Regions from separate parts of the Agrobacterium sp. 22094 genome, predicted to be linked through region 1. Evidence: riboswitches for the same ligand, from Rfam matches in the RefSeq annotation. Region 1 holds a riboswitch; the other holds the start of a gene.
The links. Region 1 has a riboswitch for S-adenosylmethionine ahead of ACTJK5_RS11045 (O-succinylhomoserine sulfhydrylase). Riboswitches for the same ligand answer to the same signal wherever they lie in the genome.
Positions count from the first base shown of each region.

Region 2: it holds a riboswitch for S-adenosylmethionine, as region 1 does, so the genes downstream of both, metA (homoserine O-acetyltransferase MetA) here and ACTJK5_RS11045 (O-succinylhomoserine sulfhydrylase) in region 1, are expected to answer to the same signal.

Region 1 covers NZ_JBQEPX010000001.1:2,254,079-2,264,982, forward strand. The annotation lists gene ugpC (sn-glycerol-3-phosphate ABC transporter ATP-binding protein UgpC) at 1-173, shown strand, start outside; gene ACTJK5_RS11010 (sugar phosphate isomerase/epimerase family protein) at 213-1,118, shown strand; gene ACTJK5_RS11015 (NAD(P)H oxidoreductase) at 1,302-1,883, shown strand; gene ACTJK5_RS11020 (cold-shock protein) at 2,313-2,522, shown strand; gene ACTJK5_RS11025 (hypothetical protein) at 2,644-2,889, shown strand; gene ACTJK5_RS11030 (hypothetical protein) at 3,133-3,408, shown strand; tRNA gene ACTJK5_RS11035 (tRNA-Gly) at 3,499-3,572, opposite strand; gene ACTJK5_RS11040 (2'-deoxycytidine 5'-triphosphate deaminase) at 3,657-4,754, opposite strand; SAM riboswitch at 4,829-4,907, shown strand; gene ACTJK5_RS11045 (O-succinylhomoserine sulfhydrylase) at 4,950-6,134, shown strand; gene apaG (Co2+/Mg2+ efflux protein ApaG) at 6,422-6,814, shown strand; gene ACTJK5_RS11055 (Hsp33 family molecular chaperone) at 6,842-7,828, opposite strand; gene argF (ornithine carbamoyltransferase) at 8,089-9,006, opposite strand; gene ACTJK5_RS11065 (aspartate aminotransferase family protein) at 9,057-10,265, opposite strand; gene ACTJK5_RS11070 (GcrA family cell cycle regulator) at 10,718-10,904, shown strand, end outside.
Region 2 covers NZ_JBQEPX010000005.1:178,693-189,596, reverse strand. The annotation lists gene pyc (pyruvate carboxylase) at 1-341, shown strand, start outside; gene ACTJK5_RS19785 (DeoR/GlpR family DNA-binding transcription regulator) at 456-1,280, shown strand; gene ACTJK5_RS19780 (MFS transporter) at 1,277-2,464, shown strand; gene ispG (flavodoxin-dependent (E)-4-hydroxy-3-methylbut-2-enyl-diphosphate synthase) at 2,749-3,999, shown strand; gene ACTJK5_RS19770 (OmpA family protein) at 4,068-4,730, shown strand; gene ACTJK5_RS19765 (polyprenyl synthetase family protein) at 4,832-5,731, opposite strand; gene mtgA (monofunctional biosynthetic peptidoglycan transglycosylase) at 5,984-6,631, shown strand; gene ACTJK5_RS19755 (aldose epimerase family protein) at 6,638-7,663, opposite strand; gene metA (homoserine O-acetyltransferase MetA) at 7,760-8,686, opposite strand; SAM riboswitch at 8,749-8,825, opposite strand; gene ACTJK5_RS19745 (thiamine diphosphokinase) at 8,916-9,566, shown strand; gene ACTJK5_RS19740 (ABC-F family ATP-binding cassette domain-containing protein) at 9,571-10,904, shown strand, end outside.

The DNA.
Region 1 (10,904 bases):
CCGCGATTGGTGAGGATCTCACCGTCCGCCCCGGCGACAGGGTTATTCTGCAGTTCCCCGCAGCGCATCTGCACTTTTTCGATCCCATAACGGAACGGCGGATCGACTCAAGCCTCGCGTCAGCCGATCAAGCCGGCTTCACCAACCTGGATGTTCTGGCCCATAGTGCCTGAAGATCTCCCGCCTTCATTGACTGCATCAAGGAAACGCACATGACCTCCATCATTTCCGCCGTCGGCTTTTGCAATGCCACCGGGCGCGGCGATCTTTCCACCCTGGACTCGTCCCTGAAGATCATTGCCGATACCGGCGCAAGCGCCTGCGAAATCGGCATCTATGGCGAGGAGATCATCTCCGGCGGTCGCATCATCGAGGACCGCGCACAGCGCGTCCGCGATATCGTCAAGCAGTATGCGTTCAAGAAGCTCTCTCTGCATGGCCAGATCGTCTCCAACTTCATGGATCGCGAGCACCTGCATCTGCAGAAGAAGGTCGTGCATGCCATGCTCGAACTCTGTGACCGGCTGGGCGCTGGCGTGCTCGTCCACCACAGCGGCAATGCAATCCTCTCCGATGGCATGAGTGGCAGCGATCTCGACCAGATGGAGCGTGAGGCTCTTTTCGAAATGGCCGAGATTGCCAAATCCTATGGCGTGCGCATCGTTCTGGAAAACATCTTCACCACGGAAGACGGCCAGTACCGCCAGACGCCATCGCAAGTGGCAGAAACCGTGAAGGCCGTCGGCCACGACAATCTCGCCGCCCTGATCGACTTCAGCCACGCCTATATCGAATCCACCTTCAAGGGTCTGGATTTCCGCGAAGAACTGCGCGCCATGGCGCCGGTTACCGGCCATCTGCATGTGCATGACAGCTTCGGCCTGCCCTACACGATGAAGAAGTTCTACCACCCCGCAGAAGCCACCGCACTCGGCATCGGAGACCTTCACCTGCCGATCGGCTGGGGCGATATCGACTGGGAGGACATTTTCTCCGAACTCACCTTCCTGCCCGACACCACCCTCATCATGGAAATCGGCGCAGAACGCTTTGCCGACCAGCAGCCCGCTTGCCTGGAGCGGGCCTTGAAGCTGGCAGATGCTGTGAACAAGCGGTAACGGCCAATCAACAGAGCGAGGGGCCGCATGCGACGGCCCCCTGCTCCAACGATCCCTGCTGAGGCACGATGTCGTGACAGGATTGAAGTGCCGGTCCTCCCTTCATACCTAGACCGCCTGGACGGTGCCATAACCGGCACAGTCCTTGAACGACGCCGCGTCGCCTGCGGTCGTCTGGTCACTATGAAGGACATCGCCGTTATGAAGATTTTGGTGGTCATCGCCCATCCGCGGGAAAACTCCCTGACACATCAAGCGGCGCGCGCTTTTGCCGAGGCAGCGCAAGCGAACGGCCACGAGGTCGAGTTCGCCGATCTGGTGGCCGAGAATTTCGACCCGGTGCTCAAAGCCGAGGACGAGCCGGATTGGAGTGGACGAGATATAGACTTCGCTGAAGATGTTCGGAGAGAGATGGAGCGCGTGGAACGCAACGATGCCACTGTCCTCTTCTTTCCCGTGTGGTGGTGGTCCATGCCGGCGATCCTCAAAGGATGGATCGACCGCGTGTGGGCTCAGAACTGGGCCTTCGGAAGTAAGACCTATCCACATGCCAAGGTGCTGATGGTCGGCATCGCCGGTGCAACGGAGGATGACTACCGCAAGCGCGGCTATGACATCGCCTTTCGCACACAGCTGAAGGTGGGGATCCTCGATTATTGCAGTGTGAATGAAGGCAAGGTCGAGATTTTATATGGATCGCTGGAAGGCGAGGCCCAGGCGGCTGCGATTGTATCAAGCGCGAAAGATCTGGGAGCCAGGTTCTAGCGCGCCAGGAACGTTCATCGCCAATCTTCCAGTCGAAACGTTTGCTGGTTTCGCGTCATAAGGCACATGGTCGGTGAAGAGCTACAAGCATATGAACGCGACAACTCCCCTCCCATCACTGAAGGTGAAACGGCGCTCCTTATCGGAATAGGACCCCGCGCCAACGCCGCTCGATCCTTGGGAAAGAAAAGTGACGCAATCCCCCGAAAGCACAACCAAAAGACGAACATCGATAAATGTGAAAACTTTTCGTTGACTGCGGTGATGAACTCCCCTATAGATAGGTCATCGATCTTTTGCTTGCCGAGCTTTGTCTACCGCGCGATTGGCACCGCGCTCTAAGCGAACTTCTCTTTCAAAAATAGTCGGTTTTTATCCGCGTGGCATCCGTTACGCGGTCCTTCACTCTATGCTTTGAAAGGGTTTATTATGACCACTGGCACAGTTAAATGGTTCAATTCCACAAAAGGCTTCGGCTTCATTCAGCCTGACAATGGCGGCGCTGACGCGTTCGTTCACATTTCGGCTGTCGAGCGTGCAGGAATGCGCGAACTCGTCGAAGGCCAGAAGATTGGCTTCGAACTCGAGCGCGACAACAAGTCGGGCAAGATGTCTGCGACCAATCTGCAGTCCGCATAATTGAGATCCGCTTCCCTTTGACCACGGATGTACTGGCACTGCCGGGAGCAATTTCATTCGAGGCCAGGCATTGCGCCTGGCCTTTTTCGTTTCGGCATATGGCCGGAGAGGCAAATACCCCATGACACAAACACACAGCAAATCTCGCCAGCAGGCGGAGCTTGCCTTCGGCAAGCTTCAGACGCCGTTCTTCGCAAAAAATCACGCTGTCGATGAACTGCAAGCTGCCGTCGACGCGCGGGACGCGAAAACAGCCAGACTAAAGGCGGCCCGCCTTGCAAAAGAACTGGCCGATCGCAAATCCACAGTGGCCGCTCTGGTGACCAAACGCACCAAGAAGACGCCGTCGGCTTGTCCGACGTCTTAAAGCGTGTTGCGATCTTTTAGATTCGCTCTTACGCTTTAAGTCCTTGTTCTCGCATGTCGTTATCGCAGAACCGCTGCACAATTTTGCACGGACCATGCTTTAAAATCGCGTCGCGGTCGTTCAGACTCGCTCCTTGCGCTTCACGCCTTCGTTTTATCGCATGTCGCTTTCGCAAAGCCGCATTGCGCTTTTGCGCGATATCGCCGGTGAGAGCCAAGAAATCCAGCAACACAGGTGGGATGCATGTCAACGACAACCAACGAACTCAATGCGACCAACACTGCCTGGCAGATCGCGATGCAGGAAATCCTGCGGGTCGTGATCCGCGATCTTTACCAGGCCAAGGGCGAAGCGCATTTCAAACAACATATCGAGCGCATCGAAATGGCAGCGGTCGATAGTATCCAGACGGATCTCAGGTTTCGCGGAACGGACGAATGGACGGAAGTCCTCGTCAAGGAAAAAGCCAGCAACTTCGTCACGTCCTTGCTGACATCGTTCACCTACGATCGCGCCTGAATAACGGCTCGCTCAGCGCATTACATCCGTACGCTGATCTCAGGTGCGATAAAAAATACGCAATAAAAACAATAGCCTTTGCAAGATAGCTGGAGCGGGTGAAGGGAATCGAACCCTCGTATTCAGCTTGGGAAGCTGCTGCTCTACCATTGAGCTACACCCGCGCGCTTAAAAACTTCCGATAGAACGATGCGGCTGTCAAGCCGCGCCGCAAGGCATTCCGCTATCGCACCGCGGCCTCTGGCCGATCACTCTGCGAGGAAATGCTTGGAGAGCTTCAGGCCCTGGGCCTGATAGTTGGAGCCGAGGCCCGTGCCGTAGAGACCTTCGGGTTTGGCCAGCATATGTTCATAGACAAGGCGCCCGACGATCTGGCCGTGCTCCAGGATGAAGGGCACCTCGTGGCTTCTGACTTCTAGGACGGCGCGGCTGCCGGTGCCGCCGGCGCTGGCGTGGCCGAAGCCGGGGTCGAAGAAGCCGGCATAGTGGACGCGGAACTCGCCGACCAGAGGATCGAACGGTGTCATCTCGGCAGCGTAGAGCGGTGGTACATGCACGGCTTCTCGCGAGACGAGGATGTAGAATTCATCCGGATCGAGGATCAGTTCGGCGCGGCCGCGCGCGTAGAGCGGCTCCCAGAAATCCAGAACGTCGTGGGCTGCTTTCTGGTCCACATCGACAACTGCGGTGTGGTGCTTGCCGCGATATCCGATGAGGCCGCTGTCACCGAAGCCTTTGAGGTCGATGGAGAGCGCAATACCGCCGCCGGATACGTTTGGCGTGTCACTGGCGACGAGGATTTCACTCTCGTGAAGCGCCTGCAACTCGCCCTCGTTCAACAGCGAATGACCGATACGGAAGCGGATCTGCGACAGGCGCGAGCCCTGGCGCACGACGATCGGGAAGGTACGCGGGCTGACTTCCAGATAAAGCGGTCCCTGATAGCCTGCGGGGATCTTGTCGAACTCCTGCGCGTGGTCGGTGATGACGCGGGTGAAGATATCGAGACGGCCGGTGGAGCTCTTCGGGTTGGCCGAGGCGGACATGTCGGCGGGCAGCGCCAGCGTTTCCATCAGCGGCACGATATAGACGCAGCCGGTTTCCAGCACGGCGCCTTCGCTGAGATCGATTTCGTGCAGACGCAGGCGGTCCAGCTTTTCGATGACCTTGGTGCCCGGGCCGGGCATGAAGCTTGCGCGCACACGGTAAGCCTTGGCACCGAGACGCAGATCAAGGCTTGCCGGCTGCACCTGGTCTCCATCCAGCGCTCGCTCGCTCTTCAGGTGGCCGGAAGAAAACAGCGCCCGTATCGCGCCATCGGCCAGAATACCCGTGGTTCTCATCATCGTCAGTGCCCCTGTTCCGCGCCGACAAAATCAAAAGCAGGCCATTGACGCAAGTTGTTAACGGCAGTAAGGCAATCTTATCCCGTGGTGATTTGGCCGGTCGGCTTGCAGCCACGTTAAACAAGTGGCTAAAAAGACCGGGTGCTTGGAACCGGTCTGCTTTTGCGACCGGTTTTTTTGTTTGAAGGTGATCAAATGAGCAAGAAATGGCGCCCGGCAACTCAACTCGTACATGGCGGCACGTTGCGCTCCCCCTACGGTGAGACGTCCGAAGCACTCTACCTGACCCAGGGCTTTGTCTATGAAAGCTCGGAAGCGGCAGAAGCGCGCTTCAAGGGAGAGACGGACGGTTTCATCTATGCGCGCTATGCGAGCCCCACCAATGACATGTTCGAAAAGCGCATGTGCCTGCTGGAAGGTGCCGAGGATGCGCGCGCCACGGCATCCGGCATGGCCGCTGTCAGCGCTGCCATTCTCTGCCAGCTGAAAGCTGGCGATCACATCGTTGCGGCCCGCGCGCTTTTCGGTTCCTGCCGCTGGGTGGTCGAGACGCTGGCGCCGAAATACGGCATCGAATGCACGCTGGTCGATGGCCGCGATCTTGCCAATTGGGAAAAGGCGATCAAGCCGAACACCAAGCTGTTCTTCCTGGAAAGCCCGACCAATCCGACGCTGGAAGTGGTTGATATTGCAGGCGTTGCCAAGCTTGCTAACCAGATTGGTGCCAAGGTCGTTGTCGACAACGTGTTTGCGACGCCGCTCTTCCAGAAGCCTCTGGAACTTGGTGCGCATATCGTCGTCTATTCCGCCACCAAACATATCGATGGTCAGGGACGCTGCCTTGGCGGCGTGGTGCTGTCGGACAAGAAGTGGATCGAGGAAGAACTTCAGGATTACTTCCGCCACACCGGCCCCGCACTGTCTCCCTTCAACGCATGGACATTGCTGAAGGGCATCGAGACCATGCCGCTGCGCGTCAAGCAACAGACGGCGAATGCCGGCAAGATTGCGGATTTCCTGGCGGACCAAAGCAAGGTCGCGAAGGTCATCTATCCAGGTCGTGCCGACCATCCGCAGGCCGATATTATTGCGCGGCAGATGTCGGGCGGTTCGACGCTTGTCTGCTTTGAATTGAAGGGCGGCAAGGAAGCGGCGTTCAAGCTGCAGAATGCGCTGGAGGTCGTCAAGATTTCCAACAATCTCGGTGATGCCAAGAGTCTGATCACCCATCCCGCCACCACGACCCACAAGAACCTGACGGACGAGGCACGCGCCGAACTCGGCATCTCCGGCGGCACGCTTCGTCTGTCCTGCGGCATCGAAGACACCGACGACCTGCTGGAAGATTTCGCCGCAGCGCTTTCGAAGGTTTCTGCCTGATATCAAATGCCCGGTGAGCCATCATCGGGCAATTTCTTTCTCGATTTCCGGATGTTCTGCGCGCAACACGCGTAGAGTGCCAACCCTAGTTTATTTTAGACAAATTGCGTTTTTTCTACTGTCTCTTCACGATTTTGTGCGTATTGAATTGAGAAACAAACCTGATACGCAACGCTTTAGCCTCTTAACGCATTCAAACAACTCAGCTCCAATCAACGGACTTTCCCGTCCTTCATTCGGTGTAGTAGAATAAAATGCTAGAGGCAGAGACAGCCAAGGTCGCGAACATGTATCGTGCATCGACAAAAGAGATAGAGGTCACCGTCGACCCATATTATCTCGATGAGCAATCGGACCCGGACGATAGCCGTTATGTCTGGGGCTATACGGTCGTGATCACGAACAACTCCAAGCAGGCCGTGACGCTCGTCAATCGCTACTGGCACATCACCGATCAAAATGGCGTGGTGGACGAGGTTTCGGGCCCGGGTGTCGTTGGTGAGCAACCCCATTTGCAACCAGGCGACAGCTACGAATATTCCTCCGGATGCCCGCTGGACACCCCGTCAGGCATGATGTTTGGCCATTACGAAATGGAAACGGACACGGGCGAGGTCTTCACGGTAGACATTCCCGCCTTCTCGCTGGACAGCCCTGGGCTTGCCCGCGTGCTCAACTGAGCGGGGCTCTCACCCCGCTCCTTATCCTTATGCCGACAGTTCTTCGACCGGGTAACGGTAGGTCGTCGAGCAGAACTCGCAGCTCACCGACACCACGCCGTCCTCCTGGCTGTCCTCGATCTCCTCTGCCGAAAATCCGGACAGCACGCCCTTGATCTTCTCCCGCGAGCAACTGCATTTGTCGATGATCGACTGAGGCTCGTAGACGCGCACGCCCTGCTCATGGAAGAGGCGGAACAGCAAACGCTCCACCGGAACCTGGGGATCGGTCAGTTCATCCGTATCCACCGTGTCGATCAGCGCCACCGCTTCCGTCCAGGCATCGTCTTCGGCTTCACCGAACGAGCTTTCGTCGCCATCGCCGCCATGAAGGTCACGGGTGCGTAGACGCTCCGGCGCCTGCGGCAGGAACTGGGCAATAATGCCGCCCGCACGCCAGCCACGACGTGGCTTGCCTTCGCTATCACGGTCGAAGAACTCCGCCACACCAAGGCGCACCCGCGTCGGCAACTGCTCAGACTGGCGGAAATACACGCTGGCGATTTCCTCCAGCGAAGAGCCATCCAACGGCACGATGCCCTGATAGGGCTGCATGCCCACACCCTGATCGATGGTGAAGGCGAGGATGCCGGTGCCGAGAAGCTCTTCGGGCGAGGTCTGCCCAGCAGCAATCGCCTGTGCCAGACGCTCATCGTCGAAGCGGGCATATGCGCGCATGTTCTCAGGTGCCGTAAAATCGGCCACCAGGAGATCCACCGGGCCATCGCCCTTGGTTTGCACCGTGAGCTTGCCGGAGAATTTGAGTGACGTGCCGATCAGTGCCGTCAGCACCAAAGCTTCCGCCAGAAGCCGGGCGACGACAGGCGGATAATCATGGCGCTGCAAAATGGCATTCAGCAACGGACCGACCTGCACGGCGCGGCCGCGAACGTCGAGCCCTTCCACCTGAAAGGGGACGACCTTGTCGTCGCCGGCAAAGTTCATATCTTCCAGTTCTACGGTTACGTCCGCCATGGTTTTGCTCCTTCGAACCCGCCTTCCGGAATTTGGAAATGATCGCCACGCTTTCGGCCGCGACCAGCAGGTCTCTTGTCCGGTTTTCGCAAAGATAGAGCGGAGAATGGCAAAACGAAACCATCCCCGGCCCAAATGTCGCGATAAACGATTGATGAAACGCCGCCGTGAACCGGCAGCACTGGTTGGCGTAAAGATGGGGCGCCGCGCTTGAAATTCAAGCTCCCGGCTTAGCCCCCATCCTCAGCTCGGCCCTGCTATCAGATAACGCCCATGCACCAGGCGATCACGGCCTTTTGCGCGTGCAGGCGGTTCTCCGCCTCATCGAAGACCACCGACTGCGGACCGTCGATCACCGCATCGGTCACTTCCTCGCCGCGGTGCGCGGGCAGGCAGTGCATGAAGAGCGCCTCGCTATTGGCCTTCTTCATCAGCGCTTCATTCACCTGATAGGGCTGAAAGATGTTGTGACCGCGTGCCTTGTGCTCCTGGTTCATGGAAACCCAGGTGTCGGTGACGATGCAGTCCGAACCGGCGACAGCACGTTCGGCGTCATGGCAGAGCATGATCTCGCCGCCATTGTTGCGGGCCCAGTTGAGGTACTTGTCGAGCGGCTCCGAACCCATGGGCACGGCCATGTTCATCTTGTAGCCGAAGCGGGCGGAGCCCTCGACCAGCGAATGCAGCACATTGTTGCCGTCACCCGTCCAGGCGATGGTCTTGCCCTTCACCGGGCCGCGATGCTCTTCGAAGGTCATGATATCGGCCATGATCTGGCACGGGTGCGTCTCGTCCGTCAGGCCGTTGATAACCGGAACGGTGGCGTGTTCGGCAAGTTCCAGCAGGCGGGAATGATCGGTCGTGCGGATCATGATGGCATCGACATAGCGCGACAGGACCTTGGCGGTATCGCCAATGGTTTCGGCGCGGCCGAGCTGCATTTCGGTGCCGGAGAGAAACAGCGTTTCACCGCCAAGCTGGCGCATGCCGACATCGAACGACACGCGGGTGCGCGTCGACGGCTTTTCGAAGATCATCGCCAGCATCTTGCCAGCCAGCGGCTTTTCCGCCGTTCCGTTCTTCGTTGCGATCTTGCGGCTCTTGGCGTCTTCAAGAATGAGCCGCAGGTCTTCCGAGCCGACGGCCGAAAGATCGAGGAAATGCTTTGCCATTTTAATTCAGTCCCATCAATGCGGGCCACCCTTTACGCCGGCCCTGATGCGCCTCGTCAGGCGCTCTTTGCCAGTTTGGTGGTGAGTGCTTCGGCAGCCTTCTCGACGCGCGCAAGCCCATCACGCGCCTCTTCTGCCGTAACCACGAGCGGCGGCAGCAGACGGATGACGTTATCGCCTGCCGGAACGGCAAGAAGATGCTCCGCGCGCATGGCCTGGAGCAGATCGCCGGATGGAACCCGCGCCTTGATGCCGAGCAGCAAACCTTCGCCACGGATTTCCTCGATCACATCCGGATAACGGTCCTTCAGCGACGCCAGTCCCTGGCGGAAGATCAGCGCGACATCGCGCACATGCTCGATAAAGCCATCGGCCAGAACGATATCCAGCACGGCGTTGCCGGCCGCCATGGCCAGCGGATTGCCGCCATAGGTCGTGCCATGCGAGCCCGCCGTCATGCCGGACGCGGCTTCTGCCGTTGCAAGGCATGCCCCGAAGGGGAAGCCACCGCCAATGCCCTTGGCAACGGCCATGATATCAGGCGCGACGCCTGAGCGTTCATAGGCGAAGAACTTGCCGGTACGGCCAACGCCGGTCTGCACTTCGTCGAAGATCAAAAGCAAGCCGTGCTCTTCGCAGAGCGCACGCAGCGTGCGCAGGAAATCAGGCTGAACGACACGGATACCGCCTTCGCCCTGGATCGGCTCGATCAGAAGGGCAGCCGTTTCCGGAACGATCGCCGCCTTCAGCGCTTCGAGATCGCCGAATGGCACCTGGTCGAAGCCTTCCACCTTGGGGCCGAAGCCCTCGAGATATTTGGCCTGGCCGCCAGCCGCGATGGTGGCGAGTGTGCGGCCATGGAATGCACCTTCGAAGGTGATGATGCGGAATTTTTCCGGATGGCCGTGCGTGTACTGATAACGGCGTGCCGTCTTGATGGCGCATTCCAGCGCTTCCGCACCGGAGTTTGTGAAGAACACCTTGTCGGCGAATGTTGCATCCGTCAGCCGCTTTGCCAGCACTTCCTGGCCTGCAACCTCATAGAGGTTGGACAGGTGCCAGACCTTCTCGACCTGTGCCTTGAGGGATTCAACCATATGGGGATGGCTATGGCCGACCGAGGTCACCGCAACGCCTGCACCGAAATCGAGATATCGCTCGCCGCTTTCCGTGATCAGCCAAACGCCCTCGCCTCGTTCGAAGCGCAGGGGGGCTTTGGAAAACGTATCGAACAACGGCCCGGATTTGGGGGCAGTTTCGGCCATGGCGACATCACTCCTTACGTCAAGTCGGGACAGACGACTGTCAATAGGGCTCGCGGGTTATCCCTGCCCTGAAAATCAAAAATGCCGCCTCGCGGCGGCCTGCATGCTGTCTTCATTGCGAGAGCACTATTGTCACTTCCCCGCCTAATGTCAACAAATCTCGGCACTTCCGGGCATTTACAAGCCTTGGTAGGTGCTTGCCGCGCAGGCCCGAGGTGTTGCCTTTCTGACTCACAGGGGAAGCAAGTTGGGGAAAACCGGAAAATCGATTCCAGATGATTCCTGCGACTCTTGTCACGGAGTCAACCGACGATTAGGTTAACCGTCAATTACTAGACTGCAATGCGGCGGAACTAGTCACCTACAATCTGGCGAATGGCCTGCGCGTGGTTCACTCCATGGCATAGTAGGTGGATTCTGCCCGAAAACAACGCGACGAGCGGAGAAGCGGCATGAACTGGACGGACGAACGAGTAGAAAAGCTCAAGAGATTATGGTCCGAAGGGCTTAGCGCAAGCCAGATCGCAGCACAACTAGGCGGTGTGAGCCGCAATGCCGTCATCGGCAAGGTTCACCGCCTCAACCTGCCAGGTCGCGCCAAGGCCGGCGGCACGGTCGCCACGTCGCGTCCTGCGCCCA
Region 2 (10,904 bases), on a different contig from region 1:
TCGACGACAAGGGCATGGTCACCATCTTCTTCGAGATCAACGGCCAGCCGCGCCGCATCAAGGTGCCGAACCGTGCCCATGGTGCCAGTGGCTCGGCTGCCCGCCGCAAGGCAGAGCCGGGTAATGCCGCCCATGTCGGCGCGCCGATGCCGGGCGTTATCTCCCGCGTCTTCGCCAATGCCGGCCAGGATGTGAAGGCGGGCGACGTTCTGGTCTCCATCGAAGCGATGAAGATGGAAACGGCACTGCATGCCGAGCGGGACGGCAAAATCGCCGAAGTCCTCGTAAGGCCAAGTGATCAGATCGATGCCAAGGATTTGCTGGTCGTCTACGCAGAATAACGAAGCGACATCAAGAGTGACGAGAATGCCCGCCACCGTGCGGGCATTTCCGCTTGTAGATAAGCCTTCCGACATGTATGCATGTTTGTGCACGATTCCACATGTTGGTGCCGAATGTCTAAAATCGACCACTTCGTCAGCGAGCGTCAGACACTGATCTTCGCCGAGCTGCAGAGCAAGGGCCGCGTTCTCGCGCAGGATCTCGCCCAGGCTTTCGATGTTTCGGAAGACACGATCCGGCGCGATCTTCGCGATATGGCAGGGCGTGGACTTTGCGAGCGCGTCTATGGCGGGGCCCTGATATCCGGTGGCAAGACGGTGCCGCTCAGCCACCGCGTGACGGATATGCAGGACCGCAAGGATATGCTCGGCCAAGCGGCGGCGGCGTGCATCACATCGAAAATGACGATCTTTCTCGATGCCGGCTCCACCAATCTTGCCATCGCTCGTCACCTGCCGAAGGGCGCGGGGTTGACCGTCATCACCAATACGCCGGTGATCGCGGCAGAACTTTCCGGCCGCGCCGATCTGGAGCTGATCGTGGTCGGCGGGCGAATTGATCCCGCCGTCGGTGCCGCCATCGATACAGTGGCGATCTCCCAGCTGGAGGATATGCGACCCGACCTCTGCATCCTCGGCGTCTGCGGCATGACGGCTGATGGCGGGCTGTCCGCCGACATCTATCAGGACGCGACCTTCAAGCGGCTGGCCTGCAAGGCGAGTGCCAGAACCTTGGCGGCGATCACCACCGAGAAGCTTGGTATGGGCGCGGCCTTCCACGTGGCGGCGCTCACTCCCGACCTCACCCTTGTTCTGGAGAGCGATGCGGATGAGGCTTTCGTCCGCGATCTCCGGAGACAAAATCTCGACATTCACCTTGCCGGGCGTGACGCCCGTGCCTCATCCCATCCGCATTCGCCGAAGGACCAGCTCGCATGACCGGCTCCCCCATGTCCGTCTCCACCGCCCGCACCCCCTATATGACGAAAAACCGCTTTGGCGTCTCCCTGCTGTTCCTGATGAACGGCTTCATGATGGGCTCCTGGGCGCCGATGATTCCCGAATTTGCCAAGCGCCTTTCGCTGAGTGAGGCTGAGCTTGGGCTTGTCATTCTCGTCTTTGGTCTTGGCTCGCTGTCCTGCATGCCGGTTGCCGGTTCGCAGATCGCCCGCATCGGGTCGCGCTCCGTGACGCTCTTCTGCGCCGCCATCTTCGTGCCGACACTGCTTCTCATCACTCTCTCCAACACCGTCTGGGCGGGCGTCATCACTGTCTTTCTTTTCGGCGGTCTGACGGGCGCCATGGATGTGGCGATGAATGCCAATGCCGTTGCGGTGGAGCGCGGCATGCGGCGCGCCATCATGTCGTCATGCCACGCCTTCTGGAGCCTTGGCGGCCTGATCGGTGCGGGTCTTGGCGGTCTGCTCATCACCAAGATCGGCATCTATGGTCACGCCGTTGCGCTCACCATCATCGCTGCAGCCCTTCTTGCAATTGCCTGGCCGCGCGTCATGGTGGATCGTCCTCACCCTGAAGAAGAACGGCCAAAGGGTGGCTTGCCGCTTACACCGCTGCCCTGGATCATCGGCCTGATGGCACTGTTTTCCATGGTGCCGGAAGGCGCGGTCCTCGATTGGGGTGCGCTCTATCTGCGCAACGAGCTTGGCGCATCGGTTGCCGTTTCCGGCTTTGCCTTCGCCGCCTTCTCGCTGACCATGGCGGTCATGCGCTTTGCGGGCGACCTGGTGCGCGAGCGTCTTGGCGCCGTGCGCACCTTGCAAGTCTGCTCGGCCCTGTCCATCATCGGTCTTCTGATCGCGGGTGCTGCCGGAAACGCCTTCATTGCCATTATCGGCTTTGCCATTGCCGGTATCGGTATCTCCAACATGGTGCCGATCGCTTTTTCCGCTGCCGGCAACATGCCGGGGCTGGCGCCTGGCATCGGTCTGTCTGTCGTCACCACCATGGGCTATTCCGGCATTCTGGTCGCGCCCTCGGCCATTGGCTTCATCGCCGAACATACCGGGCTTGCGAGCGTCTTCCTCTTTATTCCGCTTCTGCACGTGGTCGTGCTGCTGCTCTCCAGGCTTGCTCGTCATGCCGATGGGGCTAGCGGTCACTGAGCCACGCCAATCATTCCGGCCGGCTAGAGCGCTTCCAATCGCTAAGGAAGCGCTCTCGTTTTGAGTCGGGTGTGAGACGGGCTCGAATTTCGCCACGATTGCGGTAAAATAAAGCAGGGCGCGCAAAAGTGTGAAGCGGTTTTGCGATAACGCCATGCGAACAAGAAGACCGTAAAGTGTGAGAGCGAAGCGACACGCTTTGACAGTTGAATGCTTCGATGTTGACAAGGCGCCCGCCTTGATCCACCTGAATGATGACCCTTACCGCAGTTGCAGAGACCATGATGAACGCACACGCCGATTACGATCCGAAGCCCCGCCGCGCCTCCGTTGCCGTCGATGTCGGTGGCGTGATCGTCGGTGGCGGTGCGCCGGTCGTTGTGCAATCCATGACCAATACGGACACGGCCGATATTGATGCGACGGTCCAGCAGGTTGCAGCCCTTCATCGCGCGGGCTCGGAGATCGTCCGCATCACCGTGGACCGGGATGAGAGCGCTGCTGCCGTTCCAAAAATCCGCGATCGCCTGTTGCGGCTTGGCATGGATGTGCCCCTTGTCGGCGACTTTCACTATATCGGCCACAAACTGCTCGCCGATCATCCGGCCTGTGCCGAGGCTCTGGCGAAATACCGCATCAATCCCGGCAATGTCGGCTTCAAGGACAAGAAGGACAAGCAGTTCGGCGACATCATCGAGATGGCGATCCGCTACGACAAGCCGGTGCGCATCGGCGTCAACTGGGGTTCGCTCGATCAGGAACTGCTGACGAGCCTCATGGACAAGAACAAGGATGCCGGTTTTCCGCTGTCCGCCCGTCAGGTCACGCGCGAAGCCATCGTCCAGTCGGCGCTGATTTCCGCCGAGCTTGCCGAAGAGATCGGCCTGCCGCGCAACCGCATCATTCTCTCTGCCAAGGTCAGCCAGGTCCAGGATCTGATTGCGGTCTATTCGATGCTGTCGGAGCGCTCCGACCACGCGCTGCATCTCGGCCTCACCGAAGCCGGCATGGGTTCCAAGGGCATCGTCGCCTCGTCGGCTGCCATGGGTTATGTGCTGCAGCAGGGCATTGGCGATACGATCCGCGTGTCGCTGACACCGGAGCCGAATGGCGATCGCACCCGCGAAGTGCAGGTGGCGCAGGAACTGTTGCAGGTCATGGGTTTTCGCCAGTTCATTCCCGTGGTTGCCGCCTGTCCGGGATGCGGGCGCACGACGTCGACCGTTTTCCAGGAACTGGCGCAGAACATCCAGAACGATATTCGCAAGAACATGCCGGTCTGGCGTGAGAAATATCCAGGCGTCGAAGCGCTGAACGTCGCCGTCATGGGCTGCATCGTCAATGGTCCGGGCGAAAGCAAGCATGCCGATATCGGCATTTCGCTGCCCGGAACCGGCGAGAGCCCTTCCGCACCCGTCTTTATCGATGGTGAAAAGGCGTTGACCTTGCGCGGTCCGAACATCGCCTCGGACTTCGAGGCGCTGGTCATCGACTATATCGAAAAACGTTTTGGCCAAAAGGACGCGGCGGAGTGAGTCTCGACCGTGAAAATGCCCGAATCGCTGTGTCTTACCTCCCGAAACTCACGGAGCAATGATTTCCAATGATCAAGAAGTTTGCTGTTCTTGCGCTTGCCGCAACTTACCTTTCCGCCTGCACCACGACCGACCCCTACACGGGTGAGCAGAAGGTCTCGAACATGGCGGGCGGTGCAGGGCTTGGCGCGCTGGCCGGTGCGGTTGGCGGTCTGGCGATCGGCGGCGGCAACAAGGGCCGCAATGCGCTGATCGGTGCTGGCATCGGCGCGCTCGCCGGCGGCGCAATCGGCGGCTATATGGACAATCAGGAAGCCGAGCTTCGCCAGCAGTTGCAGGGTACCGGCGTCTCCGTCACGCGTCGTGGCGACAGCATCGTGCTCAACATGCCGTCCAACATCACCTTCGCGACGGACCAGGATCAGGTGATCCCGCCATTCTACCCGACGCTGAATTCGGTCGCGATCGTTCTGAACAAGTTCAACAAGACCTATATCGACGTCAACGGTTTCACCGACTCCACCGGCAGCCTGAACCACAACCAGCTCCTGTCGCAGCGCCGCGCTGCCTCGGTTGCCAACTATCTAGCAAGCCAGGGTGTCGATCAGCGCCGCATGTCCACAATGGGCTTCGGCCCATCGCAGCCGGTGGCATCCAACGCAACGCCGGACGGCCGCGCCCAGAACCGCCGCGTGGAAGTGTTGATCTCGCCGCTGACGCAAAACGGCTAAGACGCAATCGCGCCTATTGGATTTTAGAAAAGGGCTGCTTTGGCGGCCCTTTTTGTTGTGGCTGTGGAGATGTTGGACAGGCGTGAGAGATACTTACGCCCTCAGCTCTTTCGCTCAGCAATAAAGCGTGCCGCTTCCACGAGGATCTCTGCCTTCTCGCCATAGGGCGCAAGCAGGTTTGCGGCATCGCGCACCTGCTCCTGCAGCTTGGCGCGCGCCCAGTCTTCGCCACGCAGTGCCACCAGCGTGCCTTTGCCGCGGGCGGCGTCCTTGCCGGTGGCCTTGCCCATCGTGGCGGCATCGGAGGTGAGATCGAGGAGATCGTCGGCAAGCTGGAAGGCGAGGCCGATCTTTTCGCCGAAGCGGCGCAGCGTCTCGCGGTGAGAGGCATCGTTTCCGGCAATGATGGCGCCGGCCTCACAGGCAAAGCGCAGCAGTGCACCGGTCTTCATCGCCTGCAATGTCACGATGCCCTGTTCGTCCGGTGCCTGTTTTTCCGCCGCCAGATCGAGCGCCTGACCGCCGGCCATGCCGCCAATGCCCGCGGCGCGTGCCAGTGCCAGCACAAGGGCCGTCTTCTGATCGCCTGTCAGCGACGTTTCCGGGCTTGCGATGATGTCGAAGGAAAGGGTAAGCAGGCTATCGCCCGCAAGGATCGCAGTCGCCTCGTCGAACTTCCTGTGCACGGTCGGTTGGCCGCGGCGCAGATCGTCGTCGTCCATGGCGGGAAGATCGTCATGCACCAGCGAATAGCAGTGGAGGCATTCCAGTGCAGCGCCCACACGCTGGGCCGCAGCCTCATTGCCGCCGAGCAGCCGTGCCGTCTCAATGACGAGGAAGGGCCGCAGGCGCTTGCCGCCGTTCAGCACGCCGTGGCGCATGGCGTCCAGCAGATTTGCGGGCCGTGCGATCTCGTCTTCACCGACTGCGCCCGTCAGAAGCTCTGCCAGCAGTTTTTCCGTGCTCGCCGCGTTGTCTCGCAGCCGTGTCTCGAATGTCATGGCGCCGCTTCCTTCCATCTCGCGGCTGTTTCGCATGGGGGAAAAGGGCTGGCAAATGTTTTGTTGAAGGGGTGCGGAACTTCACCATCGTGAGTAGCCTTGATGGTGCGAGCGGAATATGAAAGGCTTGATCTGAACGAGCGGGGACGGGATGTGAGCAGTACGCCGGAAAGCGAAAGGGAGTACGAGGCGCTTCCCGACGAGGAGAGCAGGCCGAAGTTGGATATCAAGAACCTCGCCAAACGCGTCGGCATGTTCGTGCTGGCGCTTTTGATCCTGCCCTATCTGCTGATCCCTCTCTATGCGCTTCCCTTCATTCGTCCCGTCTCGACGCTGATGCTTGCCGATCTGGTAACCTTCCAGGGCTACGATCGGCAATGGGTGCCGCTGGAGGATATTTCTCCCCGCCTCATCCAGTCGGTGATGATGTCGGAAGACGGCCAGTTCTGTTTCCACCATGGCGTGGACTGGAACCAGATGCAGGATGTCGTCAACGACGCGCTGGAAGGCGAGGCCACACGTGGCGCCAGCACCATTCCGATGCAGACGGCCAAAAACCTGTTTCTCTGGAACGGGCGATCGCTCATCCGCAAGGGAATGGAGCTTCCGCTTGCGCTCGTTTCCGACTTCGTCTGGTCGAAAAAGCGGATGATGGAGATCTATCTCAATATCGCCGAATGGGGCCCGGGCATCTACGGCATCGAGGCTGCAGCGCAATACCATTTCAAGGTGCCAGCCTCCAAGCTCACCTCTCGCCAGGCTGCACTTCTGGCCGTATCCTTGCCAAACCCGATCGATCGCAATGCCAGCAAGCCCGGCCGCGGCATGCAGCGTCTTGCGGGGTTGATCGAGCGCCGGGCCAGAGGCTCCGGCGCTTATGTGGGCTGCGTGCTGGACTGACCTGCTTCAGCCCTTCGTAAAGATGTAGTCCGTTTCCTGCCGCAGCGTTTCGCCGGGACGAAGGATCGCCTTGGGGAAGCCTTCGTTATTGACGGCGTCCGGCCAGATCTGGGTTTCCAGGCAGAAGCCGGCAAAGGGGCCGTAGTGGCGGCCATCGTGGCCCGGAACGGCGGTGTTCAGCTTGAAGCCGGAATAGAACTGCACGCCGGGTTCCGTGGTGTGGACTTCCAGCGAAATGCCGGAGGCCGGAGCGCGAACATGCGCCACCTTGCGCTTGCCCACACGCTCTGCGGACAGGCAGAAATTGTGGTCGTAGAGCACCTGTTCGCCCTTGTCGTCCTTCAGGCTCATCGGCGTCGGCTGGCGCAGATCGAACACCGTTCCCGAGACAGGGCGAATTTCGCCGGTCGGGATCTGGCGCTCATCGGTCGGCAGATAGTGATCGGCGGCGATTTCGATCTCGTGGTCGAGTGCGGTTTCGGCACCGTCGAGATTGAAATAGGAGTGCTGGCAGACGTTGGCGATGGTCGGCAGATCGGTCGTCGTTTCATAGAGAACCGAAAGAACGCCGCCTTCGCGGATCGTGTAGGTTGCCGTCATCGTGCAGTTGCCGGGATAGCCGGCGCGACCGTTCGGATCGATGATCTGCAGAACGACATGGCTTGGCCCGTGTTCCATGATCAGCCAGTTGCGCTTGCCCGTGCCGTCGCTGCCGCCATGAAGATGGCTGACGCCCTTTTCGTTGAGCTCCAGCTGATAGTCCTTGCCGTCGATCGAGAATGCGCCGCCACCGATGCGGTTGGCGTTTCGGCCAGGTGTGGCGCCAAAGTAGGAGGAGTATTTCGGATAGTCGTCAAAGGCGTCGAAGCCGAGCACCAGCGGCGGCTGATGACCCTCTAGGCGCAGATCCTGAATGACCGCACCCCAGGTCATCACCTTGGCGGTCAGGCCGTCGGCGGAAATCGTCACCCGCTCGACCTTTTCGCCGGTGGCCGTAATGCCGAAATTCTCCCGTGCGCCTGCTTCGCTCATCCCGAATTCTCCCTATCGCTTGCGATTTGCGCCGGACGTTGCGTCATTTTGGCGTCTGGCGCAACGCCGGAATGTCAAATTCTTGAAGGCTCCTGATCAGCGGGTCGTCGTGCCGATCTCGGCCAGTTCGTAAGGCGTGGTCTGGTAGATCTCGTTGATCCAGTTGCCGAAGAACAGATGGGCATGGCTGCGCCAGCGGTTGAGCGGGGTAAGCGCCGGGTCGTTATGCGGGAAGTAGTCATGTGGCAGCTTGATCGGCACGCCGGAATTCACGTCGCGGAAATATTCGTCTCCCAGCGAGGTGGAGTCATATTCCACGTGGTTGAACATATAGAGCCGCTTGCCGCGCTTCTCATGCACCAGGCACACGCCCATCTCCTCGGATTCCATCAGGATTTCGAGGTCGGGATGCTTCTCGATATCGGCGCGGCGGACTTCCGTCCAACGGGACACCGGCACCTGGAAGTCGTCGGAAAAACCATTGAGGTAGATGGAGGCCGGGCAGAGATTGCGGTGGCGATAAACGCCGAAGGCCTTCTCCTTCAATTCGTGCTTCGGCACGCCATGGAAATGATAGATCGCCGCCATCGCACCCCAGCAGACATTCAGCGTCGAATGTACATTGGTCTCCGTCCAGTCGAAGATCTTCTGCATCTCTTCCCAGTAGGTCACGTCTTCATAAGCAAGCGTTTCGACTGGAGCACCGGTGATGATGAAGCCGTCGAACTTGCGGTGACGCACTTCTTCCCAGGTCTCGTAGAAGGAGAGCAGGTGTTCTTCCGGCGTGTTCTTGGCGCGGTGTCCGCCGATGCGCACCAGCGACAGCTCCACCTGCAGCGGCGAGGCGCCGACAAGCCGGGCCATCTGGATTTCGGTCTTGATCTTGTTCGGCATGAGGTTCAACAGCCCGATCTGGAGCGGGCGGATATCCTGACGGATCGCCATGGTCTCGGTCATCACCCGCACGCCCTCATTGACGAGGGTTTCGAAGGCGGGCAGCGTATCGGGAATCTTGATGGGCATCGCGAACTCTCACGTCCAAAAACAAAAAAACCGGCAGCGAAATCGCAACCGGTCCTCGGAAATTGCCTGTTTCCTCGACCCTTTAGCGACTTCTTTAAAGTGGCTGCAAGCCGGTCGGCAAATCACCACTGGGGGCTGTCATAATCCCGTCCGGCCGAAAAATCAATATCGCCGCCCTCTGCAGCGTTTCCGCCTTTCCTTGGGACAAGGTTTCGCGATAAGGCAGGGCATGAGATCGGATCACTTCACCATTCTGCTGGGCGGCGATATCGCGGTAACGGATCGCCTGCAAAAGGCGGTTGCCGGATCGCGCGTGATTGCCGCCGATAGCGGTATGAAACATGCCAGGCCGCTCGCTCTCACCCCTGAGCTTTGGGTGGGCGATTTCGATTCCGCCGATGCGGCGCTTGTCGACGAATGGCCGGATGTGCCGCAACAGCCTTTTCCCGCCGCCAAGGGCGAAACGGATGGCGAGATTGCCGTTTCCGAGGCTTTGGCGCGGGGCGCGAAGCGTCTGACGCTGGTCGGCGCGCTTGCCGGCGAGCGATCCGACCATGCGCAGTTTCATCTGCTCTATGCTGTGGCGCTGGCCGAACGCGGGCTTGAGGTGGTGCTGACGTCTGGTGAGGAAGAAGCTTTTCCGTTGCTTGCCGGCGATTTGGCGTTCGATTTGCCGCGCGGCTCGCTGTTTTCGGTTGCCGGTTTTACGGCCCTTTCGGGCCTCGATATCGAGAATGCCCGTTATCCCCTCAATGATTTTGCGCTTGCCTTCGGCTCGTCGCGCACTATGTCCAACGTGGCTGAGGGCGAAATTCGCCTTCGCCTCAAAAGCGGCAAGGCGATCGTGCTTGCCCGTCCCTACGATCTGACCGGAGCCTGATGCCTTGGCACCCCCCATTCTGAAACTCGACGATATCAAGCTGACCTTTGGCGTGACGCCACTTCTGGATGGCGCCAACCTGCAGGTGGAGCCGGGCGATCGCATCTGCCTCGTCGGTCGAAACGGGTCAGGCAAGTCGACGCTGATGAAGATCGCCGCCGGTCTTGTCGAAGCGCAGTCGGGCGAGGTTTTTCGTCATCCGTCCGCGACGATCCGCTATCTGGAGCAGGCGCCGGATTTTGGCGCCTATGACACCGTGCAGGCCTATGCCGAATCCGGTCTCGGACCGGGCGACGATCCCTACCGTGTCAGCTATCTGCTGGAACATCTGGGTCTGACCGGTCAGGAAAATCCATCGAGCCTTTCCGGTGGCGAAGCGCGCCGCGCGGCACTTGCCCGCGTCATGGCGCCGGAGCCCGACATCCTGATGCTGGACGAGCCGACCAACCATCTCGACCTGCCGACCATCGAATGGCTGGAAAGCGAATTGCAGCAGACGCGAAGCGCGCTCGTCCTCATCTCGCACGACCGTCGCTTCCTGGAGAAGGTTTCGACGGCCACCGTCTGGCTTGATCGCGGCCAGTCGCGTCGTCTCAGCCGTGGCTTCGGCTATTTCGAGGAATGGCGCGACAAGGTGCTGGAAGAGGAAGAGCTGGAGCAGCACAAGCTCGGCAAGGCGATCGAGCGCGAAGAGCACTGGATGCGCTACGGCGTGACGGCACGCCGCAAGCGCAACATGCGCCGCGTGGGAGAATTGCGTGATATGCGTGCGGCCTATCGCGGCCACAAGGGTCCGCAAGGCTCCGTGCAGGCAACGGCGGTAGAAGCGCGCGAATCCGGCAAGCTGGTGATCGAGGCCGAGGCTATCACCAAGTCATATGGCGATCGCACCATCATCGCGCCCTTTTCGCTGCGCGTGCATCGCGGCGATTGCATCGGTCTCGTCGGGCCGAATGGTGCGGGCAAGACCACGCTTCTCAAGATGCTGACCGGCGAGTTGGCGCCCGATAGCGGCACGGTGAAACTTGGCACCAATCTGGAAATTGCCACACTCGATCAGAAGCGCGAGGACCTCAATCCTAACGATACGCTGGCGCATTACCTGACCGATGGTCGCGGCGAGAGCCTGCTGGTCAATGGCGAGCAGAAGCATGTGACCGGCTATATGAAGGACTTCCTGTTCCAGCCGGAACAGGCCCGCACACCGATCCGCAATCTGTCTGGTGGTGAGCGCGCACGTCTCATTCTGGCGCGGATCCTGGCAAGGCCAACCAACCTTCTCATCCTCGATGAGCCGACGAACGATCTCGATATCGAGACCCTGGATCTGCTTCAGGA